Regions from separate parts of the Streptomyces sp. BBFR25 genome, predicted to be linked through region 1. Evidence: riboswitches for the same ligand, from Rfam matches in the RefSeq annotation. Region 1 holds a riboswitch; each other region holds the start of a gene.
What was found. A riboswitch is a leader RNA that binds a small molecule or an ion and turns the genes downstream of it on or off. The one in region 1 is predicted to bind cobalamin.

Region 1 (13,183 bases):
GGCGACCTGGAGCCGGAGGGCGGCAACCTCAGGCGCGCCGACGGGCGCGTCGCATATCTCTCCCAGCGGCTCGACCTGCTGGACGAGGAGCGCACCGTCGCCGAGAACTTCGCCGCCTACGCCCCTCACCGCCCGGAGGCCGAGCGGATGAACCTCCTCGCGCGCTTCCTCTTCCGGGGTGCCCGCGCCCACCTGCCCGTCGGTCTGCTCTCCGGCGGCGAGCGGCTGCGGGCCACCCTGGCCTGCGTCCTGTGCGCGGAACCGGCCCCGCACCTGCTCCTCCTGGACGAGCCGACGAACAACCTCGACCTGGTCGGCGTGGGCCAGCTGGAGAGCGCCCTGAACTCCTACCGGGGCGCTTTCGTGGTCGTCAGTCACGACCGGCGGTTCCTGCGCGAGATCGGCGTCGACCGCTGGCTGCGGCTGGCCGACGGCGAGCTGACGGAGACGGGGGCCGCCGAGGAGTAGCACACGGCGGGGCCAGACCTCCCGGGTGCCGCGGGGTCCGTTTGCGATCGGGGGGTGCCGGGCGGCAGGCTGCCGGTGTGGCCACTTTGCTGATCGTGCATCACACGCCGTCGCCGAACTGCCAGGCGATGCTGGAGTCCGTCGTGTCCGGGGCGACCGCGCCCGAGATCGAAGGGGTGCGGGTGGTCCGGCGGGCGGCCCTGGCGGCCACGGCCGTCGACGTGCTGGAGGCGGACGGCTTCCTGCTGGGCACCCCGGCCAACCTGGGCTACATGTCGGGTGCGCTCAAGCACTTCTTCGACCAGGTCTACTACCCCTGCCTGGACGAGACGCGCGGCCGCCCCTTCGGCTACTACGTGCACGGGGGCAGCGACACCACGGGCGCGGTGCGCGGCATCGAGTCGGTCACGACCGGCCTCGGCTGGCAGCGCGCGGCACCCGCGGTGAACGTGGCCGGTGAGCCCGGCAAGGCAGACTTGCAGGCCTGCTGGGAGCTGGGGGCCACCCTCGCCGCCGGTCTGATGGACGACTGAGCCCGCGCCGGGTGGCCGCTCGCAGTGGCTGCTTCCCTAGCCCGGCAGTGTGCCCAGGAAGCGGACGTGCGGGCGGTCGGCCGGGCCGGGGCGGGTGATCTCCGCTTCGACCCGGTAGACCTTCGCGACCAGGTCCGTCGTCAGGACCTGTGCCGGTGGGCCGCAGGCCACGACCCGTCCCTCCGCGAGGACGACGAGGTGGTCGCAGTACATGGCGGCGAGGTTGAGGTCGTGCAGGGCGACGACGCTGGTGACGGGCAGGGCGGCGACCAGGGCCAGCACGTCCAGCTGGTGCTGGACGTCCAGGTGGTTGGTCGGTTCGTCGAGCAGGAGTTCACGCGGCTCCTGGGCGAGGGCGCGGGCGATCTGGACGCGCTGGCGTTCGCCGCCGGAGAGGGTGTGCCAGAGGCGGTCGGCGTGGTCCGTCAGACCGGTGCGGTCCAGGGCGTCCGTGACCGCCCCCTCGTCGGCCGCCGACGCCGGTGTCCAGGCGCGGCGGTGCGGGATGCGGCCGAGCCGGACGACGTCCCGGACCGTCAGTTCCACCTGGGTGTCCGTCTGCTGTTCCACCACGGCCACGCGCCGGGCGACGTCCCGGCGGCCCACCCGGTCCAGGGGGCGTCCGTCGAGGGTGACGCGGCCCGCGGTCGGGGCGAGCACGCCGGCGAGCAGCCGCAACAGGGTGGACTTGCCGGAGCCGTTGGGACCGAGCAGGCCCGTCATGGCGCCGTCGCGCGGGCTCAGGTCGACGCCGTCCAGGATCAGGCGGCCACCGGTGGTGCGGGAGACCCGCTCGGCGTTCAGGGTCACCGTGTCCTCCGGGTGCGGTACAGCACGAGCACGAAGGCCGGCACACCGATCAGCGAGGTCACCACTCCCACCGGGACCTCCTGGGGTTCCAGGACGGTACGGGCCAGGGTGTCGACCCACACCAGGAACACGGCACCGGCGAGCGCGCAGACCGGCAGCAGCCGGGCGTGTCCGGGACCGGTGAGCGCCCGTACCGCGTGCGGCAGCACCAGCCCGACGAAGCCGATCGCGCCCGCCGAGGCCACCAGGGCGGCGGTGAGCAGAGCGGTGGCGCACAGCAGCACCAGCCGGGTGCGGGCCACGTGGACGCCGAGCGCGGTCGCCGCGTCCTGGCCGAAGGCGAAGGCGTCCAGCGTCCTGGCGTGACCGAGGCACACGGCCAGGACCAGCACCAGGACCGCCGTGCCGGTCCACACGTCGCTCCAGCCCGCGCCGCCGAGCGAGCCGAGCAGCCAGAACAGCACGCCGCGGGTGGTCTCGGCGTCGGCGGCGGTCATGACCACGAAGGAGGTGAGCGCCGAGAACAGCTGCATCGCCGCCACGCCCGCGAGCACCACCCGGTCCGTGGTGCCGCCGAGGCTGTGGCTGAGCAGCATCACCAGCGCGAAGGAGCAGACCGCCCCGACGAACGCCCCGCCGGAGACGGAGAGCGCGCCGCCTCCCACGCCGAGCACGACGACCAGGACGGCGCCGGTCGAGGCACCGGAGGAGACGCCGAGGACGAAGGGGTCGGCGAGCGGGTTGCGCAGCAGGGACTGGAGCACGGCCCCGCAGACGGCGAGTCCCGCGCCGCACACCGCGGCGAGGAGGGTACGGGGCAGCCGCAGGTCCCAGACGATGCCGGCGCGGATCGGGGAGACGTCCCCGGCGGTGGTGCCGGCCCCGAGGTGGGCGGCGATCACGGACCACACGTCGGCGACGCCGATGTCCGCGGGGCCGATGGTGACGGCGACGGCCACGGAGGCGCACAGGGCGAGGGTTCCGGCCGCCGCCCACCCGAGGGCGCCGCGCGGTGCGCGTATGCCGGGGACGGGGGCCGTCCGGCTCGCGGACGTCACTGGGCGAGTCCGAACCCGCGCAGGGCCGCCGCCACCTGTTCCACGCCCTCGACGGTGCGGATGGTGGGGTTCATGGCCTGTCCGCTGAGCAGCACGTAGCGTTTCTCGCGGACCGCGGTCATGTTCCTGGTCACGGGGTCGGACTCCAGGAACTCGATCTTCTTCGCGGCCGTCTCGGCCGTCTGGGACCTGCGGGTGAGGTCGCCGAGGACCAGGACGTCGGGGTCCCGGTCGGCGACGGTCTCCCAGCCGACCTGCGGCCACTCCTCGTGGGTGTCGTCCATGGCGTTCCGGGCGCCGACCGCATGGGTGATGACGCCGGGGGCGCCGCAGCAGCCCGCCAAGTAGGGCGAGGTGGAGTTGGCGAACCAGTACATGAGAGTGACGCCGGAGGCGTCGATGCCGGATGTCGCCTTGTCGACCCTGGACCGGAGGTCGGCGACGAGTTTCTCGCCGCGCTGCTCGACGCCGAAGAGGCGGGCCAGGTCGCGGACTTCGCGGTAGACGGTGTCCATGGACAGGGGTTCGTTCCGGACGCCGTCGCCGTCGCCGCTGTTGTCCTTGCCGGCGCAGTCGGACGGGGACAGGTAGGCGGGCACACCGAGTTTCGTGAACCGTTCGCGGGTGGCCACGCCGCCGGTGCCGAGCGTGGAGGCGAAGGAGGCGGCGACGAAGTCGGGTTCGGCGTCCAGGACCGTCTCGAAGGACGGCATGTCGTCGGCGAGCCGGGGGACATCGGCGTTCGCCTTCTCCAGTCCCTTCATGACCGGGTCGGTCCAGGTGGCGGTGCCCGCCATACGGTCGGCGAGGCCGAGCGAGAGCAGGATCTCCGTCGTGCCCTGGTTGAGGGAGACGGCCCGGCGCGGGGGCGCGTCGACCCGGACGTCGTGCCCGCAGTCACGGACGGTGCGCGGGTAACCGACCGCGTCGGACTCCGCGGCCGAGTCGTCGGTGCCGGCACCGGACCCGCAGCCGGAGATCAGCAGGGCGCCGGACAGGAACAGGACGGGGCCGCGCAGGGCGCGCCGGGAAAGGAGGAGTCGCCGGGGGCCGACGGGGCGTGCTGCTGGCAAGGAAGGATCCTCTGGCGTCGAGGGCTCATGCGCGAAGCCCGTCCGTACGATGCGGCCCGCGCCGCACGCGGCGCGGGTGCCAGCAGGTCTTCGGACTCGGGATCGACCGGACGGGACGCCTTCCCGGACGGCGTACGCCGCCCAGTGGCCCGTGTCCCGCCCGTCCCCCTCACCGCTGCGCGTCAGTTCCGGATTCGCACCGGATTCCCTGACCCACCAGGTGGGTTCGACTGGCTTGCGCAAGCTACCACAGGGTCATCGCCCCGCCGGGGGACGGGCCACTGCCCGACCCGCTCCCCCGGCCCTCGGGCCGCCACGCCCGCCCGCGCGTCAGCTCTTCGGCATGAGGACGGTGTCGATGACGTAGACGTTGGCGTTGGCGGTCTTCACGTTGCCGCAGACGACCTTGGCGGAGTCGTTGACCTTGTAGGACTCGTCCGAGCCCGCGGTGGTCAGCTCGGACTTCTGCAGCGTCTCGAAGGAGCCCTTCTCCAGGTCCTTCGGCGCGAGCTTCTGGCCGACGACGTGGTAGGTCAGGATGTCGGTGAGCATCGCCTTGTCGCCCAGGACCTTGTCCAGGTCGGCCTTCGGGATCTTGGCGAAGGCGTCGTTGGTCGGCGCGAACACGGTGATGTTCTCGGCGTTGTTGAGCGTGTCGACCAGACCGGCCTTCTTGACCGCCGTCACCAGCGTGGACAGGGCCGGGTTGTTCGAGGCGGCCGTGGCGACCGGGTCCTTGGCCATGCCGTCGAACGAACCGGCACCCTCCTTCGGCACCGTGGAGCAGGCAGGGCCGAACGGCTCGTCGGAGTCCGTCATGCCGCCGGAGGTGTCGGACGACTGGTCGTCGCTCGCCGCGGGAGCCGAGGAGGCGGCCTGGGCGGAGTCCGAGGAGCCGCTGTCGCCGTCGTCGGAACAGGCGGCCAGGGACAGGGGCAGGACGGCGGCCGCGACGACGGCGACGGCGGAACGACGGATACGGGCGTTCATGGAGAATCTCCCTGAAAACGGGCAGCGCGAGGACTGCGTCGATACGCAGTGGCGCTGCGGGGTGATGGTGCGGAGCTGACGTGGTGTGCGGCGGGCCGCCGAGTACGCGGTGCCGTTACGTGGTGGCCGGGCGACCCGGGTCCGGGGTCAGCCGGCGGTTCGCTGTCGGCGCGGTCTTGGTTCTTCCCTCACACGGGGAATCCGGAGCGGGCACCGTTCCGGATTGGTTCCTCACCCGATCGAGTGAGGAAGTCTCGGCGTCGGTGAGGGCCGGTCAGAACGGCGTCGCGGCCCGCAGGATGAGGAACATCGTGACGGCCGCGTTCGCGGACGACATCGCCGATACGGCGGTTCCGGCGGCCGCCGCCCACGCCGCCAGGCCCACCGAGGTGAACACCGGGGGCCAGGTGCGGACTGCGGGAGCGGGCCCCAGCAGGGCCGCCACCCGGCGGGGCACCGGGCCGGGCGCCGCGAGGCCGGCGAGGGTGGCGAGGGTGGCGACAGGGGTGCCGCGGGAGACGAGCGCAGCCTTGCCGATCGCGGTCGCCACCGCACGGCGGTCACCGACCGCCCGTGCGGCCGCCTCGTCCGCCCACCGCTCCGCCGTGTAGGACACGGCCGTCCGCAGGGGGCGCAGGAACGGGTTGGCCAGCGCGGCGAGCCGGACGGCGAGCAGGAAGCGGTGGTGCCGGGCGGCGAGGTGGGCGCGCTCGTGGGCGAACAGGGCGCGCCGCTCCCCCGGTTCGAGGCAGTCGAGCAGGGCCGTACTCACCACGACCCGGTCCCGGCGTCCGCCCGGCAGCGCGTACGCGTAGGGCACGTCGTCCGGAAGCACGGCCACCCCGGTGCCCGGCAGCCCGGCCAGCGCGCGGTGGGCGCGGCGGCGCACCCTGCCGTGCCGCCACAGGGCCCGCGCCGAGGCCGCGACCACCAGGCAGAGCGCGGGAATGGCCGCCTTGCCGACGACCTCGTCGTAGGGCACCGCGGCCCGCACCTCGGGGTCCGACCAGCCGTCGGGCAGCGGGTTGCCGGGCAGCTGGGCGGTGCCGACCACCATCACCAGGGCCAGGCACACGGTGCTGCACAGGGCCATCACGGCGGCGACGGCGGTGAGCAGCCCGGTCGCGGTCCGCGGGTGCAGGTGCTGCTCGGCGAGCCTGGCGATCGGCCATGCCGTCAGCGGCAGGACCAGGGGCAGGAAGACGAAGACCCCCATGCGGTGTCAGCCGTCCTCCGCGGCGCGCGCGTGCCCGAGCAGGTCGCGCAGCAGCCGCTCGTCGTCGGGGTCGAGGCCCGTGACGAAGCTGGCCAGTACCGCTTCCCGGTCACTCTCGGCGTCCAGCACCTTGCGCATCTTCCGCGCGGCCAGGCCCGCCTGGTCCGAGGCGGGCGTCCAGGCGAAGGACCGGCCCGCGCGCTCGCGGCTGACGGCGCCCTTCTCGAGCAGCCGGGTCAGGATCGTGATCACCGTGGTGTAGGCGAGGTCGCCGCCGAGGCGTTCCTGCACCCAGCCGGCCGTCGCGGGCCCGTCCGCCTCGCGCAGCACGGCCAGCACCAGCGCTTCCAGCTCACCCTGGCCCCGCCGCCGCGGACGCCGGTCATCCGTCACGGCCCGCCTCCTTCCGCCGCCGATCGTCTTCCGGGCGACATCGTATAGAAGGCTTTCTTCTACAGTGTTGTAGATTATCGGGAGAGGCATACGGAACACTGAACACGGAACGCAGCGGACGCGACGAAGGAGAACGCAGTGGGAGTTTCCCTGGCCAAGGGCGGCAACGTCTCGCTCAGCAAGGAGGCGCCCGGCCTGACCGCCGTACTGGTCGGTCTGGGATGGGACGTGCGCACCACGACCGGCACCGACTACGACCTCGACGCCTCCGCGCTGCTCCTCGACGCGTCGGGCAAGGTGCTCTCGGACGGGCACTTCGTCTTCTACAACAACCTCACCAGCCCGGACGGCTCGGTCGAGCACACCGGGGACAACCTCACCGGCGAGGGCGAGGGCGACGACGAGGCGGTCAAGGTGAACCTCGCCGCGGTCCCGGCCGAGGTGGACCGGATCGTCTTCCCGGTGTCCATCCACGATGCGGAGAACCGCGGCCAGAGCTTCGGCCAGGTGCGCAACGCCTTCATCCGGGTGGTCAACCAGGCGAACAACCAGGAACTCGCCCGCTACGACCTGTCCGAGGACGCCTCGACCGAGACCGCGATGGTCTTCGGCGAGCTGTACCGGCACGGCGCCGAGTGGAAGTTCCGGGCGGTCGGGCAGGGCTACGCCTCGGGCCTCGCGGGCATCGCCGCGGACTTCGGCGTCAACGTCTGACGACCGCCCCCTTCCCCGGGCCCCGAGGCGGGCCCGGTGGAGTCGGTGGTCAGTGGTCAGCGGTCAGTGGTGCAGCAGCCGGGCCCGCCACCGGTGGCCGCGGTGGTGTCGAGACGGCAGAAGCAGGACGCCTCGACCGGCACGTCCGCCAGCGCGGTGGCGAGCCTCAGCTGCCGTGCCACGATCCGCGCCTCCCCCGTCCTGCCCAGCCGCACCAAGCACTCGTGCAGTCCGTGCAGGGCCCAGACGTTGTTCGGGTGCTGGAGCGGGCGGGGCAGGGTGTCGTCCAGGCCCAGGTCGGCCCGGTAGACCGCCTCGGCCTCGGCGATCCGGCCCTGTTCCAGGAGCAGGGCACCGTAGGCGTGCCGGGTGGGCTGCATCCAGCCCCAGGGTTCGTCGTAGGGGAGACTGTCGTCCAGCTCGATCGAGCGCTCCAGGGCGGCGAAGGCGGCGGCGTGGTCGCCCCTGCGGTACTCCAGTTCGCCGTCGAGCATGGCCGAGGCGATGGCGAGGATATCGGCACAGGTGTTGTTGAAGAGCGTGCGGGACTCGGGCACACTCTCGACCGCCGCCCGGAACAGCTCGCGTTCGGTCTCGGCCTCCGCGACCCGGCCGGTGGCCGAGAGGGCGACGCCGCGGGCGTAGTGCAGCATCGCGGTCGTCACGCAGTACAGCCGGGGGTCGGCCGGCCGGGGCAGCGCGAGGATGTCCGCCCAACGGCCGAACCGGATCAGGACGTGCACCCGCATGGCCGGGAAAGCCTCCAGCCAGTCGGCCATCGGCGGACTCTCCACCCGCAGCAGTTCCTCGGGAACGGACGCCTCCAGGCGGGCCGCGGTGTCGAGGGCGACCTCGTACTGCCCCAGGAACATCGCCCCGTAGATCCTGAAGTGGTAGTTGTGGGCGCGGTAGAGGGTGTAGAAGTTCATCGCCCCCGACCGGGCGCGGTACCTCTCGTCGGCGGCGATCGCGGCCTCGTTGTCCGACACCACACGGCGGTAGTCGCCGCACAGCACTTCGAGGTGCGACGGCATGTGCAGGAGGTGCCCGGCGTCCGGGACCAGGCCGCGCAGCCGGTCGGCGACCGTGAGGGCGGCCTCGGGGGTGGGCGACATCTCCATCAGGTGGACGTAGAGGTGCAGGACGCCGGGGTGGTCGCGGCCTCCGTCGGCGGCCAGGGCGCGGTCCAGCACCTCCTTGGCCGCCAGGGTGCGCGCACCCTCCGCGGGCAGCCCGGTGCGCAGGTCCCACAGCTGCCAGGGGGTCAGGTTCATCAGGGCGTCCGCGTAGAGGGCGGCCACGTCCAGGTCGTCGCGGGCCAGTTCGTACACGGCGCGCATGCTGTCGGCGTACGGCGCGTTCCACACCGAGCAGTCCTCGACGGCGCTCGCCTGCGGGTAGCGTGCGCGCAGGGCGCCGATGAGGGCACGTTCGACCGGGGTGGCCCGGCCGGCCAGCTCGTGGGCGCGTTCGACGGCGGCGTGGGTGCGGTCGACGGTCCGGGTCAACTCCTCGGCGTCGAAGGCCTCCCACGGCTTGTTGTAGTTGGGGCCGAGCGCGTGGGCGATGCCCCAGTGGGCCATGGCGCAGTCCGGGTCCGTGGCGGCGGCGGCCTCGAAACAGGCGACCGCCTCCTCGTGGTGGAAGGCGTACGTCCACACCAGCCCACGGTCGAACCACCGCTGGGCGTCGGGCGACGAGGTCGTCACCGGGCGCCCGTGGCCGCCCAGGTCGTAGTAGTCCATGAGGGGACGTATACCGCACCCGGGAACGGACGCGGAGCACTTCGGCGGACGGCCGCACGACCGGTGTCCGGGACGACCGCCTCGAAGTCACCGGCCGAACCGTGGACGACGGCGGTGCCGCTCCAAGCCCGGCTCAAGAGCCACTTCCCGACGGGTGGGCGGGGGGCGTCCCCCGCCCACCCCTCGTCATGCCGGTGGCGCAGGTGTCACCGCGCATGCCGCCTGGAACGGATCAGCAGCACACATCCACCGGCGAAGAGCACGCCGCCGACCGCCGCGGGCCACAGGCCGAGCCCGGAACCCGTCTCGGCGAGTCCGCCCTGAGCCTGCGGTGCGGGCGCCGTACCGGCGCCGTCGCCACCGTTGCCGGTGGTGCCGGTGTTGTCGGTGTTGTCGGTGTTGCCGGTGTTGCCGGTGTTGCCGGTGTTGCCGGTGGTTCCGGTGGTTCCGGACGTCTCGGCCGCGGCCGTGGCGCCGCTCACGTCGTCCGGGGTGCCGGCGGCAGGCGTCGTCGCGGCCCTGGGTTCGGCGCTCGCGGAGGCGGCGGCGCCCCGGTCCTGGGCCGGGGGCGCCGGCTTCTCCCCGCCGGTGCGCCCCTCGTTCGGCTCCTCGTTCGGCTTCTCGTTCTGGCCGGGGGCCGCGGGTGCCGAGGCCGTGGCGGTCTGCTCGGCCGGGGGCTCGGCGATCTGACCGCCGCCGTCGCCGCCGGGCTGCTCCTCGCCGTCGCCCGGCTCGGACCCCGGGGGTGTGTCCGGGCCGCACGCGCGGCCGGAGTTGATGCACTCGACCAGCTCGCGCATCAGGTCCTCGTCGAAGACGTTGATGAAGTCGCTGTGGTCGGTGACCGGCTTGTGCAGCTGCTCGGGGAAGGAGTCCACGGCGAACAGCGGCACGGTCCTGCCCCCGTCCTCCAGGCTGGGCGCGGCCACGTCGTAGACGACCCGCTGCACCAGGCGCGGAACGGCCCGGAACCCCTCCGGGCAGCTGCCGTCGGCGGCGGCGAAGGCCATGTGCGTACGGTGGTTGGCGCTGTCGATGTTGCGGCCGTCCCAGCAGCTCTGGAAGGTGAAGGTGCGCACCACGTCGCTGCCCGAGGGGCAGAGCGGGTACTTGTCCTTCAGCTGCCGGTCCTCGAAACCGGTGCAGCTCCAGGAGGCGTTCGCGTTGGTGTCGCCGTTGACGAACGCCTTGGCGTCGCCGGTGATGATGCGCAGCAGCCGCGGCATCTCCGTGACCTTGCCCCGCTCGTTGCCCTCGAACGTGAGGGTGACCTCGGCCGGCGTGACGATCTCGCCCGCGTTGCCCTCGATGCCGCCACCGGGAGACTGCGCGTCCTGTTCGGCGGTGCCGTTCTGGAGCCGCAGCACGGGCCAGTAGTACGAGGACTTGTCGCCCTGGTCGGCGCAGGTGGTGTCGCCGGCCGCCAGGTCCTCGTCACTGGCGAAGGCGTCGTTGGCCTGGTTGCCGACGTAGTCGTGGAAGTGGTGGGCGCCGTTGCTGACGCCGGGGGCGGCGATCAGGTTGTCCGAGTTGAACAGCCCCTCGGCGTTGACGCCGCAGCTGGTCTCGAAGGAGCCGGTCGAGGCCTTCGCCTGCCGGGCCGCCTTCTTGACGTTGGGCTGGACGGACTCGATGGCGGCGTAGTCCGCCGCCACGGGGCCGTTGCCTGCCTGTCCGCCGTTGCCGGGTGGCTGCTGCCCGTCACCGGGCGGCTCTTCGTCCTTGTCGCCTTGCTCCTGCCCCTGCCCCTGCCCCTGCCCCTGCCCCTGCTCCTGCTCCTGCGGGTTCGGGCTGCCGCTCTCCGCGTCCGCCGACGCGATCTCGGTGCGGCGCAGGCTGCACTCGGCCAGGGTGTCCAGGCCCTCGGGGCGGTCCGCGACCTTGTCGAGGGCGGCGGCGATGCGCTCGATCGTCGCCGCGCGCTCCTTCCGCAGCGGGTCGAGGATCGCGCCCTCGTCGAGGGTGCCGTCGTCCGCGGTGCGGGCGGCGTCCTGGAGGCCGCGGTAGGCGGCGGCGATCTGCTCGTCGAGGTGGGCGAGTTCGGTGTCGACCTCCGGCCTGGCCTGCTCCGGAACGGCCGTGAGCCGTTCGGTCAGGTCCGGGCAGTCGACGGTGGCCGCGACTCCGGAACTGCCCAGGGGGACGGCGGCGTTGCCGGACTCCGTCGCGGAGGCGAAGACGTTCACGGCCACCAGGCCGCCGCCCCCCAGTATCAGCGCGACCGCTCCGAAGGTCGCGCGCCGTGCCCCGGTCGGGCGTCTGCGCCTGTTGTGTCCCAAGGCGTGCTCCTGTGTCGTGGCGGACTCGGACGTGAAATGCCCCCGGCTCCATACGGAGTCGGGGGCCGGAGCGTTCAAGTGCCGCTGGAATTCTCAGGTTTCCCTCACGTCACGGGCGCAGGACCAGCCGGATCGGGTTGCCCTCCTTCTTCTCCAGCCGGGCGACCGCCTCGGCGGCCTCGGCGAGCGGCAGCACCCCGCTCACGGACGCGGAGAAGTCCAGCCGCCCGCCTTGGATCAGCCGCAGGAGCTGCGGCAGGGCCACCGGCATGTCGGAGCCGTAGTGGCCGAGGATGCGCTGCTGGAGGTAGCTGAAGCGGGTCCCGTCCGTGACGGTGAGCGGCTTGTCGGTCAGGCCCACCAGGACCAGCCGCCCCTTGGGCGCGAGGACGGAGACGGCCTGCTCCCGCACGGGCGGCACGCCCGCGAAGTCGAAGGCGGCGGCGAGTCCTAGGCCCGCGGTCGCCGCACGGACGGTCCGGCGCAGCTCGGGGTCGGCGGAGTCCAGGGCGAGGTCGGCGCCGGCCGCCAGGGCACGTTCGCGGGCGACGGGGCTCGGGTCGACGGCCACCACCGGGCAGGCACCGATCGCGCGGAGCAGTTGCACGGCATGGACGCCGAGCCCGCCGACACCCCACACGCCGACCGCTTCGGCGGGCCGGACCGCCCCGCTCTCGGTGATCGCGCCCCACGGGGTGGACACCGCGTCCGGGATGATCGCGCCCTGCTCGAAGGGGATGGTGTCGGGCAGCGGTGTCATGGCGTCGGCGGCGGAGAGGGCGTACTCGGCCCAGCCGCCGTCGTAGTCGACGCCGCGGGTGTAGGTGACGCCGTCCCGCGACTCACCGGCGTGCAGCACGACCCGCTGCCCCGGCGACCAGGCGGTGACGCCCGCCCCGGTCTCGGCGACGGTGCCGGAGACCTCGTGGCCGAGGGTGACGGTGTCGCCCTGGAGGAGCAGCGGGGTGAGGGTGCCGTCGATCAGGTGCACGTCGGACAGGCACACGCCGGCCGCCTCGACCTTGACCAGCACCTCCCCCGGGCCGGGCTGCGGGCGGGGCACCTCTTCGAGCCGCAGGGTGCGGCTCGGGACGTGCAGGCGGGCGGCGAGCATCTGCGCCATGACAGGACCTCCTCGGTGCGGCGACCCCGGACGGTCTCAGCGATCCATCGCAGGTCGACTTGCGTTAACCGTACACCTAACGCAGGGCGACTTGCTTTACGCTGGTCCGATGAACTCACCGGAACCGGTCGTCCCGCCCCTGCGCCGCCGCGGGGAGCGGATGCGGCGGGCCGTGCTGGCCGCCGCGGTGGACCTGCTGGCGAGCGAGGGCCTGGCGGGCGCGACGGTCGGCGCCGTGGCCCGCGCGGCCGGGGTGCACGAGACTTCCGTGTACCGGCGGTGGGGCACGCGCGAGAACCTGATCCTGGACGCGCTGACCACGGAACTGGACGCCGCGCTGCCGGTCCCGGACACCGGGCGGGTCCGGGACGACCTGCTGGTGTTCTTCTCCGCGCTGGCCCTCCTCCTCGACACCGCGCAGGGCCGGGCGCTGCTGCGGCTGAGCGTCGAGCGCGACGACACCCTGGAGGACCGGCGCGGCCCCTACTGGAGCGAGCGGCTGGACCGTGCCCTGGTGATGGTCCGGCGGGGCGTCGAACGGGGCGAGCTGGCCGCGGACACCGACCCCGGGCTGCTGATCGAGGCGGTCAGCGGGCCGCTGTTCGTGCGGGTGCTGCTCAGCGGGGCGCCGCTGGACGACGTACTCGTCGGGGGGCTGGTGGACCTGGCCCTGGACGGGGCCCGTCCGCGGTGAGCGCCCCGGCCCCCGCCGGTCGGTGAGGTGAGCGCCCGGATCGGGGGAACCCGGTGGTCCGCACGGGCGCGGGTGCGCCGAGGACGG
Region 2 (2,865 bases), 1.2 Mb from region 1:
GATCGGCGTCGGTGATCAGTCCGGTGATCTTCTCCCACCGTGCTGCGCCTGCCGGGCGAGTCCGCCGGCGCCGACCAGGACGTCGCCACCGCCCGCCGCCGCGGGCTGCCCGTCTACCACGACGTCGCCGAGATTCCGCGCCGCACCCCGCAGGAGACCAGGTGAGGAGCCGCCCGGGTGTCGACACCCCCGATCACCGCGGACGCACCGGTCTCCACCTCGCCGGACGCGACCTCACCCGCAACCCCGACGTCCGGATACGCGACGTCGAACTCACCTCCCAGGGCTGGCACGTCCTGCGCCGCACCACCTTTGACTACCGGCGCCGCGACGGACGGTGGGAGACCCAGCAGCGCGAGACCTACGACCGCGGCAACGGCGCCGTCGTCCTGCCCTACGACACCGAACGCGGCCGCGTCCTGCTCACCCGCCAGTTCCGCTACCCCGCCTACGTGAACGGCCATCCCGACGGCATGCTCATCGAGGCGGCGGCCGGACTGCTCGACGCCCAGGACCCGCACACCGCGATCCGCCGCGAGAGCGCCGAAGAACTCGGCATCGGACTCGGCCCTCTCACCCACGTGCTCGACGCCTACATGAGCCCGGGCTCCGTCACCGAGCGCCTCCACTTCTTCGCCGCCCCCTACACCCCGGCCGACCGGACCGGCACGGGCGGAGGAGTCGAGGAGGAAGGCGAGGACATCGAAGTCCTCGAACTCCCCTTCGCCGAGGCCCTCGCGATGACCCGCGACGGACGTATCGCCGACGGCAAGACCGTCATGCTCCTGCAATGGGCTGCCCTGTCCGGGCCCTTCGCCCGACAGTAGAACGGCCGCCCGTTTCAGGCCACGTGCGGTACAGCTGAACTGCCCCTTCTACCCTCGTTGTTCGGTTTTCTTGACTACTTCATGCCGTTATGGTCGATTATTTATTTGCCTTATGACAACTACCTGGATGGGAGAGTGACTGCGCCTGGGATCGGCGTGAACATGTCCGGCTCCTGGTCGGGAGTCAGCGCGGTCGGGCCGGCGCGTGCCCTGGAGGACCACCTGGCCGATCCTCGCCGGGCTCTCCGTCCGCGCGCGGTCAGGAGGCCGTACGCCGGTGCGGCGGCGTGATGGCGTACAGGTCGAGGATGTCCGGCCGGGGTGCGACGCCCGGTCCGCCGGCGCGTACCCAGGCCGCGATGTCCTCGGTGGCGTCCGGGTCGTTGACCAGCCCCAGCCAGACGGACCGGGCTCCGGCGGCCCGGCCCCGCGCGGAGGGCTGTACGACGACGACGTTGGCCTGTTCGCAGACGTCGAGGCAGTCGGAGACGCGTACCGGTGCCGCGGCGCGCAGGCGTTCGATCTGGGCCGCGTGGTCGACGCCGGTCACCTTGGGGCTGCCGCAGCAGCAGTCGCGGCACACGACGATGCGGCAGGGTACGGGGCGGCCGTGGGCCGTCGCGGGCCTCGCGTCCTCTGGCGTTCGTCCGGTCGGCGTTGCGGGCATGCGGTGCCGTCCCTCTCTCCGGGGAGATCCGCCCCGGTGGTCCGTCGAGGAGGCGACCGCGTGAGTCTCCTGGCTCTCGGGTCGATGCTCGTCCCGGCCTTCCCACCCGTTGCCGGGCAGTGGCCAGTCGGGACTCGCTCGCCGATCACAGTGGCGGGACCGCGCCGGATTCACACCGGCTTCCTCGTTCCGCCGTCGCCTTGTCGCCGGCCATCATGCCATCCCGGGAACTCCGTCCCACCCGCCCGGTATTGGCCGTCAGTCCGTCTCCTGTTCGTGCGGGGCGGTCGCGGGCGCGTGGGTCGGGCGGTCCCGTCCGCCGTCACGGCCCGACACCGCCACGACGACGAGCCCGACGACGACGGCCGCGGCGGCGACCCGGCCTGCCCCCCGCATCCACCACCCGGGCCGGGCCGCGCCACCGCGCCCGCGGGCGGAGCCCAGCCGTTCGGCCCGCCGGGCCGGTCGCAGCAGGCGGAGCAACAGCAGTGCCGCGACCGGCAGTTGCAGCAGCCACAGGACGGTGCGGGGCCATTCCCCGTACCAGACGTTGGTTCCGTACAGCAGCGTGTGCCACACGCTGAGCACGTAGACGACGATCACGAAACGGTGCAGCCGCCGCCAGGTGTTCGCTCCGATGCGGTGCCGGACGTAGAACAGCAGCCCCAGCGGGATCGCCAAGTACAGGGCGCCCTGGCCGAGCGGGATGGCGATCCGGCCGGTTCCGGAGTCGTACCAGCCCGGCACGAAGGTGTCCGCGAAGCCCACCCAGAGCCGTTCCGCCCAGTCCACCTCCGTCTCGTAGCGCACGAGTTCGGCCGCGAACATCAGCGCGTGCGCCGCCATCAGCGCCATGGTCGTCAGGCTCGTGGTGCGGTGCCAGCGCTCCAGTACCTGCCGGGAGACCGGCAGCCGGGTGGGGCGTGGTCCCGACAGCAGCAGGCCGAGCATGACCGTGCCCCAGGCCCACAGCAGCCCCGACCATCCGAACGCCTGGCTGAGCAGGTACATCCAGTACGTACCGGGATCGTCCATGAACGGCATGACCGCGACGGTGTCCGAAGCACCCGATTCCATGCGGGCGTACAGGAGCGCGAAGACGAGCGCCGTGACCACCACCGCCGCGGTGGCGTCGGGCAGGGCGGACCGCAGGTCGCCGCGCAGCGCGACGCGGTCACCGGGAGGACGTTGCCGCCCGGGCGGGTCCGCCGACCCGTCTTCGTCCGGCCTCGCGTCTGACAGCATCGGGCCTCCCGGGCACGGACTATCGCGGGGGTGGTGCGCATGTGGCGTGGGGCAACAAGTCTGGCTGAAGGGGCGGCGATCCTCCGAGGTGTTATCCGGCCAGAGCCATCACGCGGCCGGCTCCGC
Region 3 (13,183 bases), 1.5 Mb from region 1:
GCCGCCCTCCACGACGCGGACGACGTGTTCTTCGACGCGGTCGGCCAGATCCGCATGCCGCGCTGGTCCAAGGGCCGGGTCGCCCTGCTGGGCGACGCCGCGCACGCGCCCTCGTTCCTCACCGGCCAGGGCACCAGCCTCGCCCTCATCGGCGCGTACCACCTCGCCGGTGCCCTGGCCGACCGGGACCACGCCGAGGGCTTCGCCGCCTACGAGCACGCCACGCGGGACTTCGTGACCCTGACCCAGGACCGGATCGGCGAGGGCGGCGGCACCCTGTTCCCGACCACGGCCGGGGCCCTGGAGCAGCGCAACGAACGGCTGCGCGGCCTCAGCGCCCGAGGAATCCCGCCCACGCCTCGCGCGACACGCGGATGACGGGGCCGGTCACGGCCTTGGAGTCCCGGACGAGTACGGCTTGCGTGCCCGCGGCTATCTCGACGCACTGGCCGCCTTCGGTTCCGCTGTAGCTGCTCTTGACCCAGGCCACCTCGACGCAGTCGCCGCCCTCGGTTCCGCTGTAGCTGCTCTTGAACCAGATGAGGTCGGACATGACGGCCGAGGACTCAGCGGTGTTCATAGCTCTCCCAGCAACCTCTCGATGAACTCCAGGGACTCTCGTGGAGTGAGAGCCTGTGATCGGATGATCCCATAACGGGCGGCGGCCAGTGCCGCCTGTTCTGGGTCGGTCTGAAGGGTGCTGGTCGACTGCGCCTCGATGTACACGAACTTCTTGCCGTCCTTGCGCGTGACGATCGTGAACGGTCCGTTCACCCCGGCGTTGTCCTCGCAGTCTGTCGGCATCACCTGGATCTCGACGTTGCGCTTCTGACCCATGAGGAGCAGGTGTTCCAACTGCCCTTGCAACACGCCCCTGCCGCCGTATCGGTGCCGGAGTACCGACTCGTCCATGACGAAGCTCAGCAGTGGTGAGGGACGTCGGTCGAAGATGTCCTGCCGGGCCAACCGGGCGGCCACGCGTTGTTCGATGGTCTCGTGGTCCAGGACAGGGCGCCGCATGGCCAGCAGCGCTCGCATGTACTCCTCGGTCTGAAGCAAGCCCTTGACCACGAGGGCGTCGTAAGCGAGCAGCTCGATGGCCTCCTTCTCCAGCGTCGCCATCCCCTGGAAGAACACCGGATACTGCGCCCGCTCCACCTGCTCCTTCCACACCGTCAGCAACCCGCCCGCGTCCAGGACCTCGTCCGCCCGCTCGATGGTCCTGGGCGACGGGATCCGCCGCCCCTGCTCGTACGACGCGACCGTGGCCGCCGAATAGCCGATCCGCCGCCCGAACTCCTCGCGTTCCAGGCCCGCCCGCACCCGCAGCGTCTTCATCGTCTGGCCGAACGCGACGACCACCGTCTGCCCGGACGTGTCCGCACTCTCGCTCATCGGCACCGCCTCCCTGCCCCAACGCCGCCCCCGCGGGCCCGTCACGCCGCGCGACTCGTACCCGTACCGACACCGCGCGTACAGCGGGCCGCGTCGGTGCGTCACCTCTGGTCACGCTACGCGACCGGCGCCACGGTTGTCGGCATGACGAAGCAACCCGCCCTCGCGGACGGCGCCTTGGCGCGCTCCTTCGAGATGCGCTTCACCTCCACCCCGCGCGGCGCCCGCCTCGCGCGCCGACTGGCCGCGCACCGGCTGGACGCCTGGGGGCTCCCGTGCGGCGCCCGTCCACACGAGGAGATGGTGCTCGTGCTCGGCGAGTTGACCGCGAACGCCGTGCGGCACGGTCACGTCCCCGGCCGGGACTTCCACCTGCTCCTGCACATGACCGCGCCCTGCGGCACCGTGCGGATCGAGGTCACCGACAGCCGTGGCGAGAGCACGCCGCCGGAGCCGGAGGAGCTGCGTGCGCCCGGCGACGAGGAGACCGGCGGCCGGGGGCTGCTGCTGGTCGCCGCGCTCGCCGAGCGCTGGGGATGGCACCCGCGGTCCGGAGGGCCGGGCAAGACGGTGTGGGCGGAGTGCGCGTCAATCGGCCAAGACAGGCTTTAGGCCCGGTCGGAGCGCGTGCGCAGAAAGAGCGCGGCGACCGCGACTCCGAGGAGGACCAGGGCCGCGTTGACCGCGATGGCCGTCGTGACCCCGTGGTGGACGGCGCCGGCCGTGGTGGCGCCCGCGGTGCCGGCGGTGACCACGGCGGACATGACGGGCGTTCCCATGGTGATGCCGACCTGCTGGGACATCGAGGCCAGGCCGGTGGCCAGTCCCTGTTCCGCGTCCGGCAGCCCGCTGGTGGCCGTGACCATGAAGCCGACGATGACGAGCATGTTGCCGACCCCGCCGATGAAGGTGGCGGGCAGCAGCAGGGCGAGGGACGCCCCGGTGGTCGTGCCGAGGAAGAGCAGCGCCGCGGTGAAGGCCGCCTGGACGAGACCGCCCCCGACGAGCACGGTCGCGGTGGACGTCCTGGCGAGCAGGCGGGGGGCGAGCAGGCCGCCGACGACCGTGCCCGCGCCGAGGACGCCGAAGGAGACGCCCGCCGCCAGGGGGGAGAAGCCCAGGGTCTTCTGGAGGTACAGGGTGAGCAGATAGACCAGCGAGGTCTCGGTGAGGAAGGCGAGCAGGCCCAGCAGGTTGCCCCAGGCCACGTTGCGGCGTCGGAGCGTGGCGAGCGGGACCAGCGGAGCGGCCACTGTCCGCTCGATCAGGACGAACGCGGTCAGGAGGAGCACGCCTGCGGCCAGCCCGCCCAGTGCGTGCGGGTGGGTCCAGCCGTGCTCCCCGGCCTGGGTCATGCCGTAGACGAGACCGAGCAGACCGAGGGTGACGGTGAGCGCGCCGGGCAGGTCGAGGCGGGGGCGGGTGGCGGGCCGGGACTCCTTGATGACGGCCGGGCCGACGAGCACGACGGCGAGCGCGACGGGCACGTTGACGAAGAACGCCCAGCGCCAGGAGAGCAGGTCGGCCAGGACGCCGCCGAGGATCGCGCCGGTCGTGAAACCGGCCGACATCAGCGCACCGTTGATGCCGAGCGCCTTCTGCCGCAGCGGGCCTTCGGGGAACGAGGTCGTCAGCAGGGACAGACCCGCCGGGGTGGCGGCGGCGGTGGCCAGGCCCTGGGCGACCCGGGCGGCGAGCAGGACCTCGGGGCTGGTGGCGAGGCCGCCGAGCAGGGAGGCCAGGCCCAGCAGGGCGAGACTGCCGATGAAGATCCTCTTGCGGCCGATCAGGTCGCCGATGCGGCCGAAGAAGAGGGTGAAGCCCGCGGCCGACAGGGCGAACGAGGTGGCCACCCATTGCAGGTCGGCGAGGGAGAAACCGAGTCCGTCGCCGATCGCGGGCAGCGCGACGTTCAAGATCGAGAAGTCGACGGCCAGCATGAACTGGGCGACCAGCAGGACCGTGAGGACCAGTTTCGAACGGCCGGTCAGCCGCTGCGGACCGGTCCCGGCGGTGGGCGGCCCGGAGGCCGGGCCCGGACGTGCGGTCGACCGCGGCGCGTCTTCGGCGATGGACATGGCGTTCCTCTCGGAATCGTTAATGGGTCTGTGGTTCCGTTACGGCTCGGAAGGTAGCACGGTGAAGGCGGTAAGGGAACTACGGTTCCGATAAGGTGGGTCTCCGTTGTCGCGACCGACAAGAGGGAGCCGTCATGCCGGACACAGCCGCCCCCGGGACCCAGCGCCCCGGAGGCCGCACCGCCCGTATCCGCGAGGCCGTCCTCCGCGCGGCGGGCGACACGCTCGCCGCCGACGGCTTCGAGGCGCTGGACCTCGGGGAGATCGCGCGCCGCGCGGGTGTCGGCAAGACGACGGTCTACCGCCGCTGGGGGAGTCCCGGGGGCCTCGCCGCCGACCTCCTGGCCGACATGGCGGACCAGTCGCTGCCCCGTGCCGACACCGGCACGCTGGAGGAGGACCTCCGGGCCAACGCGCGCCTCGTCGTCAAGACGCTCACCGACCCGCGGCAAGGGCGCCTCTTCAAGGCCCTGATCGCGGCCTCCCTCTGCAACGAGCAGGCCGCCGAGGCCCTGCACCGCTTCTACGCCGTACGCGTCGACGAATGGGCCGGCTGCGTGCGCGACGCCGTCGCGCGGGGCGAAGTCCCGGACGGCACCGATCCGCACGGCGTCGTGGCGGCCGTCTCCGCCCCGCTCTACTACGCGCTGCTCAACACCGGTCGGCCCCTCACCGAGGCCGACGCCGACCGGGCGGCACGCGCGGTGGGCACCGCCGCGCGCGCGGGCGTGTGGGCGGCGGGGTGACCGACGAGTCCCCCGTGCGCGCGGAGATCAAGGTCAGGGCGTGATTTCCGCCTGGCGGGAAACCTGAGGCGGCATGGCGAGACTCGGAACACCACAGTCGGCGGACACCCCGGCGCTCAAGCGGGCCCTGACCACCCCGCTGCTGTACTTCTTCATCCTGGGCGACGTGCTCGGCGCGGGCGTCTACGTGCTGGTCGGCCAAGTGGCCGCCGACGCCGGGGGAGCGGTGTGGGTGCCGCTGGCCGTCGCGCTGCTGCTGGCGATGCTGACCGCCGCCTCCTACGCCGAGCTGGCCACGAAGTACCCGCGGGCGGGCGGCGCCTCCCACTACGCCACCCGCGCCTTCGGACCGTTCGCCGGGTTCGTCGCCGGTTTCTGCATGCTTGCCGCCGGCATCGTCTCGGTGGCCGCGCTGGCCCGCGGCTTCGGGGGCGACTACCTGTCCGCCTTCGTGACGCTGCCGGTCGGGCTCGTCGCCGTGCTGTTCCTCGCGCTGCTCGCCCTGGTCAACGCCCGCGGTATCAAGGAGTCCACCCGTGCCAACGTCGTCGCCACCGTCGTGGAGGTCGGCGGCCTCCTCGTCATCGTCGTCCTCGGCGCCTGGCTGCTGCTGCGCGGTGACGGCGACGTGGGCCGGCTCGGGCAGCTCGGCACGCCGGAGAAGGGTGCGGCGGCGGCCGTGCTGAGCGGCTCCGTACTGGCGTACTACTCCTTCGTCGGCTTCGAGACGTCGGTGAACGTCGCCGAGGAGACCCGCGACCCGCGGCGCTCCTACCCGCGTGCCCTGTTCGGGGCCCTCGCCACCGCGGGCGCCGTGTACGTGCTGGTGGGCCTCGCCGCGTCCGCCGCGGTGCCGACGGCCCGGCTGGCGGAGTCGAGCGGCCCGCTGCTCGAGGTCGTCGAGGAGGCCGGTGGCGTTCCGACCCGGCTGTTCAGCGCGATCGCCCTCGTCGCCGTGGCCAACGGGGCGCTGCTCACCGGCATCATGTCCTCCCGCCTGGCCTACGGGATGGCCCGGGACGGGCTGCTGCCCGCCGCGCTGAGCAGGGTGCTGCCCGGCCGCCGTACCCCGTGGGTCGCGATCGCCGCCACGACCCTGCTGGCGATGCTCCTCGCGCTCACCGGCAGTGTCGCCACCCTGGCGTCCACCTTGGTCCTGCTGCTGCTCGTCGTCTTCCTCATGGTCAACACGGCCGTACTCGTCCTGCGTCGCGACGCGGGCGAGGCGGACCACTTCCGCGCCCCGACCGTGCTCCCCGTCCTGGGCATCGCGTCCTGCGTCGCGCTCGCCACGCAGATCGAGGCCGAGGTGTGGCTGCGCGGCCTGCTGATCGTGGCCGTCGGGATGGTCCTGGCCGCGGTCGCGGCCGTACGGCGGAACAGGGCCGCGGACCCGGCCGGGCGGGGCTAGACCTTCTCGGTGCCCTCCTCGTCGCGCCCCGTGCCAGAATGGACGACCACGCTCAACCCCCCCGCATCGTCCCGCCCGAGGTTCCCGTGACCAAGTCCGTCGCCCGTGAGCCGCAGCGCCGCAACGCGCGGTCGAACCGGGCGCGCATCCTGGCCACCGCCCGGCGGGAGCTGGGGCGGAACCCGGACACCACCCTGGAGGAGCTGGCCCGTGCCGCCGGTGTCGTACGGCGTACCCTCTTCGGCCACTTCCCGGGGCGCGCGGCGCTCCTGGAGGCCCTCGCCGAGGAGGCGTCCGAGGTACTGCGGGCCGCGATGGCCGACGCGGCCGGGCCGGGCGAACCGGCCGACCGGGCGCTCGCGCACTTCACGCTGCTGATGTGGCCCGTGGGCGACCGCTACCGCATGCTGCTGGCGCTGGCCCGGCACGATCTGGGCATGGAGCGCGTGGCCCAGATCCTGGCCCCGGCCCGCGCCGAGGTCGCCGCCATCCTGGAGCGCGGCCAGCGGGACGGGGTCTTCCCCGCCCACCTGCCCCCCGCCGTGCTGAGCGCGGGACTCGAGGCGATGGTCGTGGCGCTGCTCGAGCAGGTCAACACCGGTGCCCTGGAGGACGACGGCACCCGGGCCGCCGCAGCCATCCTCATCGCGGCCGGGGTGCCGGAGCGGCCCGCGCGGACCGTGGTCGAGAGCGTGGGTCCGGCGGCGCTCGCGACGTCCGTCCCGGCCGAGTAGCCACCCCCCTCCGTTCAGTCGAGTAGCCACCCCCCGGTTCAGCCGAGTAGTCACTCCCCCGGATTCAGCAGGCGCCCCCCATTTGGCGGGCGCCTTATTTGCACGCCCGTGTGCAACAAACTACTCTGCTCTTGTCTGCTCATCTATGGGCAATTAACTTGCCGTCGCTTGTCTCCGGGAGCCTCCCCATGCCCCTACTGGCCACCACCCCCGTCGAGAAGATGCCCGGGCCCTACCCCCGGCGCTGGTGGGCTCTCCTGGTGCTCTGCCTGAGCCTGCTGATCGTCGTCATGGCCAACACGTCCCTGATCGTGGCCGCCCCGGACATGACCACCGACCTCGGCCTGAGCAGCAGCGACCTGCAGTGGGTCATCGACGGCTACACCGTCCCGTACGCCGCGCTGATGCTGGTGCTCGGCGCGATCGGCGACAAGTACAGCCGTCGCGGCGCCCTGGTCACCGGACTGGTGATCTTCGCGGGCGGTTCGGTGATGGGCAGCCTGGTCCACGAGACGGGGCTGGTCATCGCGGCCCGGGCGGTCATGGGCGTCGGCGCCGCCGTCGTCATGCCGGCCACGCTGTCCCTGCTGGTCGCGGTCTTCCCGAAGGGGGAGCGGGCCCGCGCCATCACGGCCTGGACCGCCACCTCCGGACTCGCCATCGCGGTCGGGCCGCTGGTCGCCGGCTGGCTCCTGGAGGACCACGCCTGGGGCTCGACCTTCCTGGTCAACGTCCCCGTCGCGGTCCTCGCCGTCGTCGGCGCGCTGGTCCTCGTACCGCCGTCCAGGGCGGCCGGCATGGGCCGCATCGACTACGTCGGCGGGCTGCTCTCCATCGTCTCCGTCGGCAGCCTGGTCTACGCGACCATCGAGGGCCCGCACTTCGGCTGGGGCGCGGGACCGGTCGCCGCGGCCGTCGTCGCCGGGGTCGGCCTGATCGCCTTCGTGGCCTGGGAGCTGCGCCACCCGCATCCCATGCTGGACGTGCGCAGGTTCCTGCTGCGGCCCTTCAGCGGCTCGATGCTCGCGGTGCTGTTCTTCTTCTTCGGCACCTACGGCGCCATCTACTACGCCACCCAGTTCCTGCAGTTCGTGCTCGGCTACGGCGCGCTGGAGACCGGCGTACGGCTGCTGCCGCTGGCCGGCGCCGTGTTCGTAGGCGCCGCGGTGACCGGGCGGCTCACCCCGCAGCTCGGCGTGCGGGCCATGGTCGGCTCCGGCATGGCCATCGGCACCGTCGGCGTCTTCCTGCTGGTCCTGATCGACCAGGGCTCCACCTACGCCGACTTCCTCGCCCCCATGCTGCTGCTCGGCCTCGCCATCGGCCTCAGCGTCTCCCCGGCCACCGACACCATCATGGGCTCCTTCCCGGAGAACGAACTGGGCGTCGGCGGCGGCGCCAACGACACCGCGCTGGAACTCGGCGGCTCCCTCGGCATCGCCGTCCTGGGCTCCCTGCTCGGCACCTCCTACCGGGACGAACTCTCCGGCCTGGTGGGCGACCGGCTCCCGGCCGCCGCGCTGGACACCGCCCAGGACTCGGTGGGCGGCGGACTGGCCGTCGCCGAGCGGCTCGCCACCGACCCGGCCGCCGGACCCCAGCAGGCGCAGGCCCTCGCCGACGCCGTGAACAAGGCCTTCGCCCACGGCGTCTCGACGACCAGCCTCGTCGGCGGCATCATCATGGCGGCCGGCACCCTGATCGTGCTCGCCGTCCTGCCCGGCCGTCGCGCCCGCCGGAAGGCCGAGGAGGAGGCGACGGAGAGCGCGGCTCAGGACCGGGAGGCCGAGCTGAGCCGCTCCCAGGGCTGAGCCGCCCCGTCACTCGGTCGGCGCGGCCAGCGCCGCCAGCTCCTCCGCCGTACGCGGACCGGCGGCGGAGTCGGGCAACAGCCCCCGTGCCCGCAGGAGTCCGGCCGCCGCGACGCCCCAGGGGAGCCGCAGCCCGGCCTGCCGCAGCAGGTCGGTGCGGGCCAGCGTCGGGGCGGTCGGGCCGGTGCGCACACCGTCCGGGGTGAGCAGGGCGGCGTCGTCGGACCAGCGCAGGGCGAGGTCGACGTCGTGGGTGGCCATCACCACGGTGGTGCCGCCCGCACGCAGTCCGTCCAGGGTGGCGAGCAGCCGTTCCTGCCCGTCCGGGTCGAGACCGGCGGTCGGTTCGTCGAGGATCAGCACCCGGGGCCGCATCGCGACCGCCCCGGCGATCGCGGTGCGCTTGCGCTGCCCGTACGACAGCAGGTGCGTGGGCCGGTCGGCCAGCGCCGCGATGTCCAGTGCGGCGAGCGCCTCCCCGACCCGCGACCTGACCTCCGCGTCGGACAGCCCCAGGTTCAGCGGACCGAAGGACACGTCCTGGCCGACCGAGGCCGCGAAGAGCTGGTCGTCCGGGTCCTGCACCACCAACTGCACCGTGGTCCGCAGCCGGGTCAGCCCCTTGCGGTCGTACGTCACCGGCTCCCCGCCGAGCGTCAACGTGCCCGCACGCGGCCGCAGTCCGCCGCTGAGCAGCCGCATCAGCGTCGTCTTGCCGCTGCCGTTGCGGCCGAGCAGCGCCAGCGCCCGCCCCTCGCACACCGCGAAGTCCAGGCCCGTCAGCACGTCCGGGCCCTCCTCGTACCCGAACGACGCGCCCCGCAGGGCCACCAGGGCCGGTTCCGCCGACCGCACCGGTCCGTTCACGACAGGGGTCCTTCCAGTACGAGGGTGAGGCCGGTCAGCCCCGCCAGCAGGGCAAGGCTCGCCGCCGTGAACGGCAGCGAGACGCGGGCCTCGGGCACCAGCACGCGCAGGGTGCCGTCGTAACCGCGCCCGGCGAGCCCCGACTGGAGCCGCGCCGCCCGGTCGAAGGCCCGCACGAACGCGGTGGCGCCGAGCCCGCCGAGGGAACGCCAGGCCGCCGCCCGGCTGGTGTGCCCGAGCCGCGCGGCCTGCGCCTCCCGGACGCGGCGCACCGAGTCCAGCAGCAGGAAACTCATCCGGTACGTCACCAGTGCCACGTCCACGACCGGCGCGGGCACCCCGGCCCGCACCAGGCGCGGCAACAGGTCGGACATCGGCGTGGTGAACGCGAACAGCAGCACCCCCAGCGAGGCCGCCGAGGTGCGCAGCAGCAGCCCGCCCGCGCGCGCCGCACCGCCGTCGGCCGCCGACAGGAACCCGTCCGGGCCGCCGACCTGCACGAGCAGCGGCAGCGCCCCCGTCACACAGAAGCCCAGCGGCACCCGGTACGCCCGCCACAGCCGGCGCCCAGGCACACCCGCCGGGCCGAGCAGCACCGTGAGCGCCGCCACCAGCACCAGCGCCGCACCCGGCCAGGGCGGCAGCGAGATCGCGAGCCCGGTGAGGCCGAGACCGAGCACGGCCTTGTCCACGGGATGGCGGCGCCGCCAGCGACTGGCGTGCGCCGCCGCGTCGATCGGCAGCACTCAGTCCCCTTCGGGGATGTCCCGCGGTACCGCCGTGGCCCTGGAAGCCGCCGACGCCCGCTCCTCGCCCTGCCGCCGTCCCCGGCGCAGCCCGAAGTAGTACGCCAGCACGCCCGCGCCGAGCGCGGCCTGCAGGGCGAACAGCGCCGACTCGACCTCCCCGGACGGCGGTTCGTACAGCGGGGAGAACCACGGCTCGTAGTCCGGTTCGATCTCGGTGATCGCCGTCTCCGCCTCCGCGTCGGCCCCGGCGAACGGCTCCTCCTTGTGGTCGCCGAGCCCCAGCACCAGCGGCAGCACCGCCAGCGCGGCCACGGCGAGCAGCAGCAGGGCGTTGATCCTCGCGTTGCGGCTCATCGGGCCACCGCCTCCCGCTTCCGCTCGCCGGTCCGGGTCAGCAGCACGCCCAGCCGGGTCAGTTCGCCCTTGCTGGACTGCACCAGCAGCCGCATCACGATCACCGTGAGCAGGCCCTCGCTCACCGCGAGCGGGATCTGGGTCACCGCGAAGATGGACCCGAACTTGCCGAGCGCGCCCGTGAATCCGCTGCTCGGGTCCGGGAAGGCCAGCGCCAGCTGCACGCTGGTCACGCAGTACGTGGACAGGTCGGCGACGAACGCCCCGAAGAACACGGTGACCATCAGCGGCACGTCGAAGCGGCGCAGCAGCCGGTAGACGCCGTACCCGGCCCAGGGGCCGGCGATCGCCATCGAGAAGACGTTGGCGCCGAGCGTGGTCAGCCCGCCGTGGGCGAGCAGCAGCGCCTGGAAGAGCAGGGTGATGGTGCCCAGGACCGCCATGATCGGCGGCCGGAACAGGATGGCACCCAGGCCGGTGCCGGTCGGGTGCGAGCAACTTCCGGTGACGGACGGCAGTTTCAGGGCCGAGAGAACGAACGTGAAGGCGCCGGAGGCGCCGAGGAGCAGCGTGCTCTCCGGATGCTCCCTGACCTCACGGGTGAGTGACCGGACTCCGTGGACGACGAACGGCGCGGACGCGACACCCCAGGCGATCGCGTGCGCCGGTGGCAGAAAGCCCTCGGCTATGTGCATGGCTCAGCAGACCCTCTCCAGCACCTCGTGGATGGACGACGCGCCTTGGCCGGTCTCCTGGCTTACGGGTACCACCGCCCGTGCTCCGCCTTCCCGGATCGCAAGCGATCCAGTGGCTGCCCGCGAGGGCCGGAGCCGGACTTCCCGATTCACAGTGGCGAGGGCCGCACCGGCATCACACCGGATTTCCCGTTCACCAAGGCGTGGCGACAGTAGTGCTCCCACGGGGGCGGGCACAAGCGGGCCTCGGTACTGCGGAAACGCCCGGTGCCGGGTGCGGGGGCCGCACCGCCGTCAGCGCGAGCGGCCCCGCTGGGGCCCCCGGACCACCCTGTCCCGCATCCGGGTGGTCAGCGCGGTGGCGGCGGCGGTGAGGAAGACGAAGCTGTACGTGATCTGCAGGACGGTCACCACCCGCGCGGCCTGGCCCCGCGGGGTGATGTCCCCGTACCCGACGGTGGCGAGCGTCACCACGGTGAAGTACAGCGCGTCGATCCTGGTGTGCAGGCCGTGGAACTCGCCCGGCGACTTGGCCAGCGCGTAGTACGTGGCGGAGAAGACGTGCACGGACAGGACGATCAGCAGGGAGATGACCACCCCGGGCCGGCTGTCCGGGTGGTCGAGGAGGACGTGCCGGATCTGCCGCAGCAGCAGCACGGCCACGACGGTCAGCAGTGCCGCGAACAGCGTCCAGCTCAGTGCCGGCCGCTGCGGCCCCAGGTGGTCGAGGGGGAGCAGGAAGTAGGCCACGACCACGGCGGCCGCGATCCCGGCCCGCACGAGCCAGGGCCGTACGGCGTCCCAGCCGACGCGGGGGCGCGGGCCCGAGGGCGCGGTCCGGCGGTCCCTCACCGTGCCGCTCCCGTTGTCGGCGCCCCGCCGGACGCCCGGTCCTCCCCCGGCTCCGTGCGCCGCACCAGCTGGGCGACGACGAACGCGACGACCGACGCCATGACGATCAGCGGCGTCTGGTCGTGGGCGTCGCGGCCCATCAGCAGCACCGCCAGGACCGAGCTGGCCAGCGGCAACCCGGTCACCGCGGCCGCCGCGGCGGCGATGCCGAGGGCGAGGGCCGGGGTCGCGCCGAAGCCGGGCAGCCCGGAGCAGGCCAGCGCCGTCGCCGCGCCCAGCAGGACGGCCGGGAAGATCGGGCCGCCGCGCAGCGCGCCCAGCGCGATGCCCCAGGCCAGCCCCTTGCACGCGACCAGCGCCACCAGCGCCCCCACCGACCAGGCGTGCGGGTGCGCGGCGAGCTGGGCGAGGGTGGCCTGGCCGGACAGCGCCGCCTCCGCCGGGGAGCGGCCGGTGATCAGCGCGTAGGCGGCGACACAGACGCCGACCGCCGTGGCGCAGGCGACGGTGCGCGCGGCCGTGTGACGCCGCGTCCAGGTGACGGTGCGGCGGCCCAGTTCGCGGCCCAGCGTGACGAGTACGGCGATCAGGGCGGCGACGGGCAGGCCCCACAGGAAGTCGCCCGCGTCCGGACCGGCCTGGGGCGGCAGGTCGGGCAGGGCCAGCGCGCCGATCTCGAGCCCCGTCCACCGACCGAAGCCGGTGAAGACCAGGGCACCCGTCGCGCTGGCCAGCAGACAGGGCAGCAGCAGCGCGACCAGCCGGGCGCCGGCCAGCCCCGCCCCCTCGATGAGCAGGACCGCCGCAGCGACCGGACCGCCGAGGATGGTGGAGATCGCGGCGGTGGAACCGGCCGTGGCGAGGATCGCGCCGGCCCGCTGGTCTCCGCCCGCGCCCGCCCGCCGCACCGCCAGCAGGGCGAGCCCGCTGCCGACGGCCATGAGCGGGGCCTCGGGACCCAGCACCACGCCGAGCGGCAGGGTGGCCAGCGCGGCCAGCACCGCGCCGGGCAGGGCGCGCGGGCCGACGGGCGCTCCGCCCAGGCCGTTCACCGGGAGGTGGCCGCCGCCGCCCGGCATCCGGGTCACGATCGGCGCCAGGAGCAGCCCGGCGAGCAGCAGCGCGGGCAGCGGCCACCACCAGGGCGGGGTGGCGTAACCGGCCGCCTCGGGCAGCGTGGTCCACACCCAGTGCTGCGCCTCGTGCTGGAGGCCGACGAAGAAGAAGCAGGCCAGCGCGATGGGCACGCCGAGCAGCACGCACAGCAGCAACAGCCGCCGGTAGCCCGGGCTGAGCAGGGTCTGCCGCAAGGACTCCTCGGCCCGGGCCGGGGCGGCGTTCGCCGGCGCGGTCACGGAAGCCGTCCGCGCGGTTCCCGCCGGGGCAGCGGTCCGCACCGGAACAGCGGTTCTCGCCGGGGCAGCGGCCGACTCGTCACACGCCCTCCTTCTCGCGCCCCGCGGTCCGTCGGTCACCGGGGGCCGCGGTGCC

Region 2: another riboswitch for cobalamin. It lies ahead of ACGH52_RS31025 ((2Fe-2S) ferredoxin domain-containing protein); the one in region 1 lies ahead of ACGH52_RS35785 (ABC transporter substrate-binding protein).
Region 3: another riboswitch for cobalamin. It lies ahead of ACGH52_RS29395 (energy-coupling factor ABC transporter permease); the one in region 1 lies ahead of ACGH52_RS35785 (ABC transporter substrate-binding protein).

The regions. Positions count from the first base shown of each region.
Region 1 covers NZ_CP172447.1:7,966,295-7,979,477, reverse strand. The annotation lists gene abc-f (ribosomal protection-like ABC-F family protein) at 1-468, shown strand, start outside; gene ACGH52_RS35800 (flavodoxin family protein) at 546-1,001, shown strand; gene ACGH52_RS35795 (ABC transporter ATP-binding protein) at 1,038-1,811, opposite strand; gene ACGH52_RS35790 (iron ABC transporter permease) at 1,808-2,833, opposite strand; gene ACGH52_RS35785 (ABC transporter substrate-binding protein) at 2,866-3,942, opposite strand; cobalamin riboswitch at 4,006-4,192, opposite strand; gene ACGH52_RS35780 (fasciclin domain-containing protein) at 4,273-4,932, opposite strand; gene ACGH52_RS35775 (M56 family metallopeptidase) at 5,207-6,148, opposite strand; gene ACGH52_RS35770 (BlaI/MecI/CopY family transcriptional regulator) at 6,155-6,541, opposite strand; gene ACGH52_RS35765 (TerD family protein) at 6,680-7,255, shown strand; gene ACGH52_RS35760 (hypothetical protein) at 7,312-9,000, opposite strand; gene ACGH52_RS35755 (DUF1996 domain-containing protein) at 9,207-11,279, opposite strand; gene ACGH52_RS35750 (zinc-binding dehydrogenase) at 11,389-12,402, opposite strand; gene ACGH52_RS35745 (TetR/AcrR family transcriptional regulator) at 12,512-13,096, shown strand.
Region 2 covers NZ_CP172447.1:6,806,673-6,809,537, reverse strand. The annotation lists partial or broken gene ACGH52_RS31035 (DUF4406 domain-containing protein) at 40-165, shown strand; gene ACGH52_RS31030 (NUDIX domain-containing protein) at 162-827, shown strand; gene ACGH52_RS31025 ((2Fe-2S) ferredoxin domain-containing protein) at 1,087-1,494, opposite strand; cobalamin riboswitch at 1,557-1,683, opposite strand; gene ACGH52_RS31020 (ferric reductase-like transmembrane domain-containing protein) at 1,753-2,739, opposite strand.
Region 3 covers NZ_CP172447.1:6,429,303-6,442,485, forward strand. The annotation lists gene ACGH52_RS29335 (FAD-dependent monooxygenase) at 1-378, shown strand, start outside; gene ACGH52_RS29340 (DUF397 domain-containing protein) at 332-580, opposite strand; gene ACGH52_RS29345 (helix-turn-helix transcriptional regulator) at 577-1,395, opposite strand; gene ACGH52_RS29350 (ATP-binding protein) at 1,540-2,007, shown strand; gene ACGH52_RS29355 (MFS transporter) at 2,004-3,473, opposite strand; gene ACGH52_RS29360 (TetR/AcrR family transcriptional regulator) at 3,608-4,219, shown strand; gene ACGH52_RS29365 (APC family permease) at 4,293-5,630, shown strand; gene ACGH52_RS29370 (TetR/AcrR family transcriptional regulator) at 5,717-6,364, shown strand; gene ACGH52_RS29375 (MFS transporter) at 6,553-8,175, shown strand; gene ACGH52_RS29380 (ATP-binding cassette domain-containing protein) at 8,185-9,042, opposite strand; gene cbiQ (cobalt ECF transporter T component CbiQ) at 9,039-9,788, opposite strand; gene ACGH52_RS29390 (energy-coupling factor ABC transporter substrate-binding protein) at 9,789-10,145, opposite strand; gene ACGH52_RS29395 (energy-coupling factor ABC transporter permease) at 10,142-10,840, opposite strand; cobalamin riboswitch at 10,870-11,056, opposite strand; gene ACGH52_RS29400 (potassium channel family protein) at 11,135-11,692, opposite strand; gene ACGH52_RS29405 (chloride channel protein) at 11,689-13,047, opposite strand.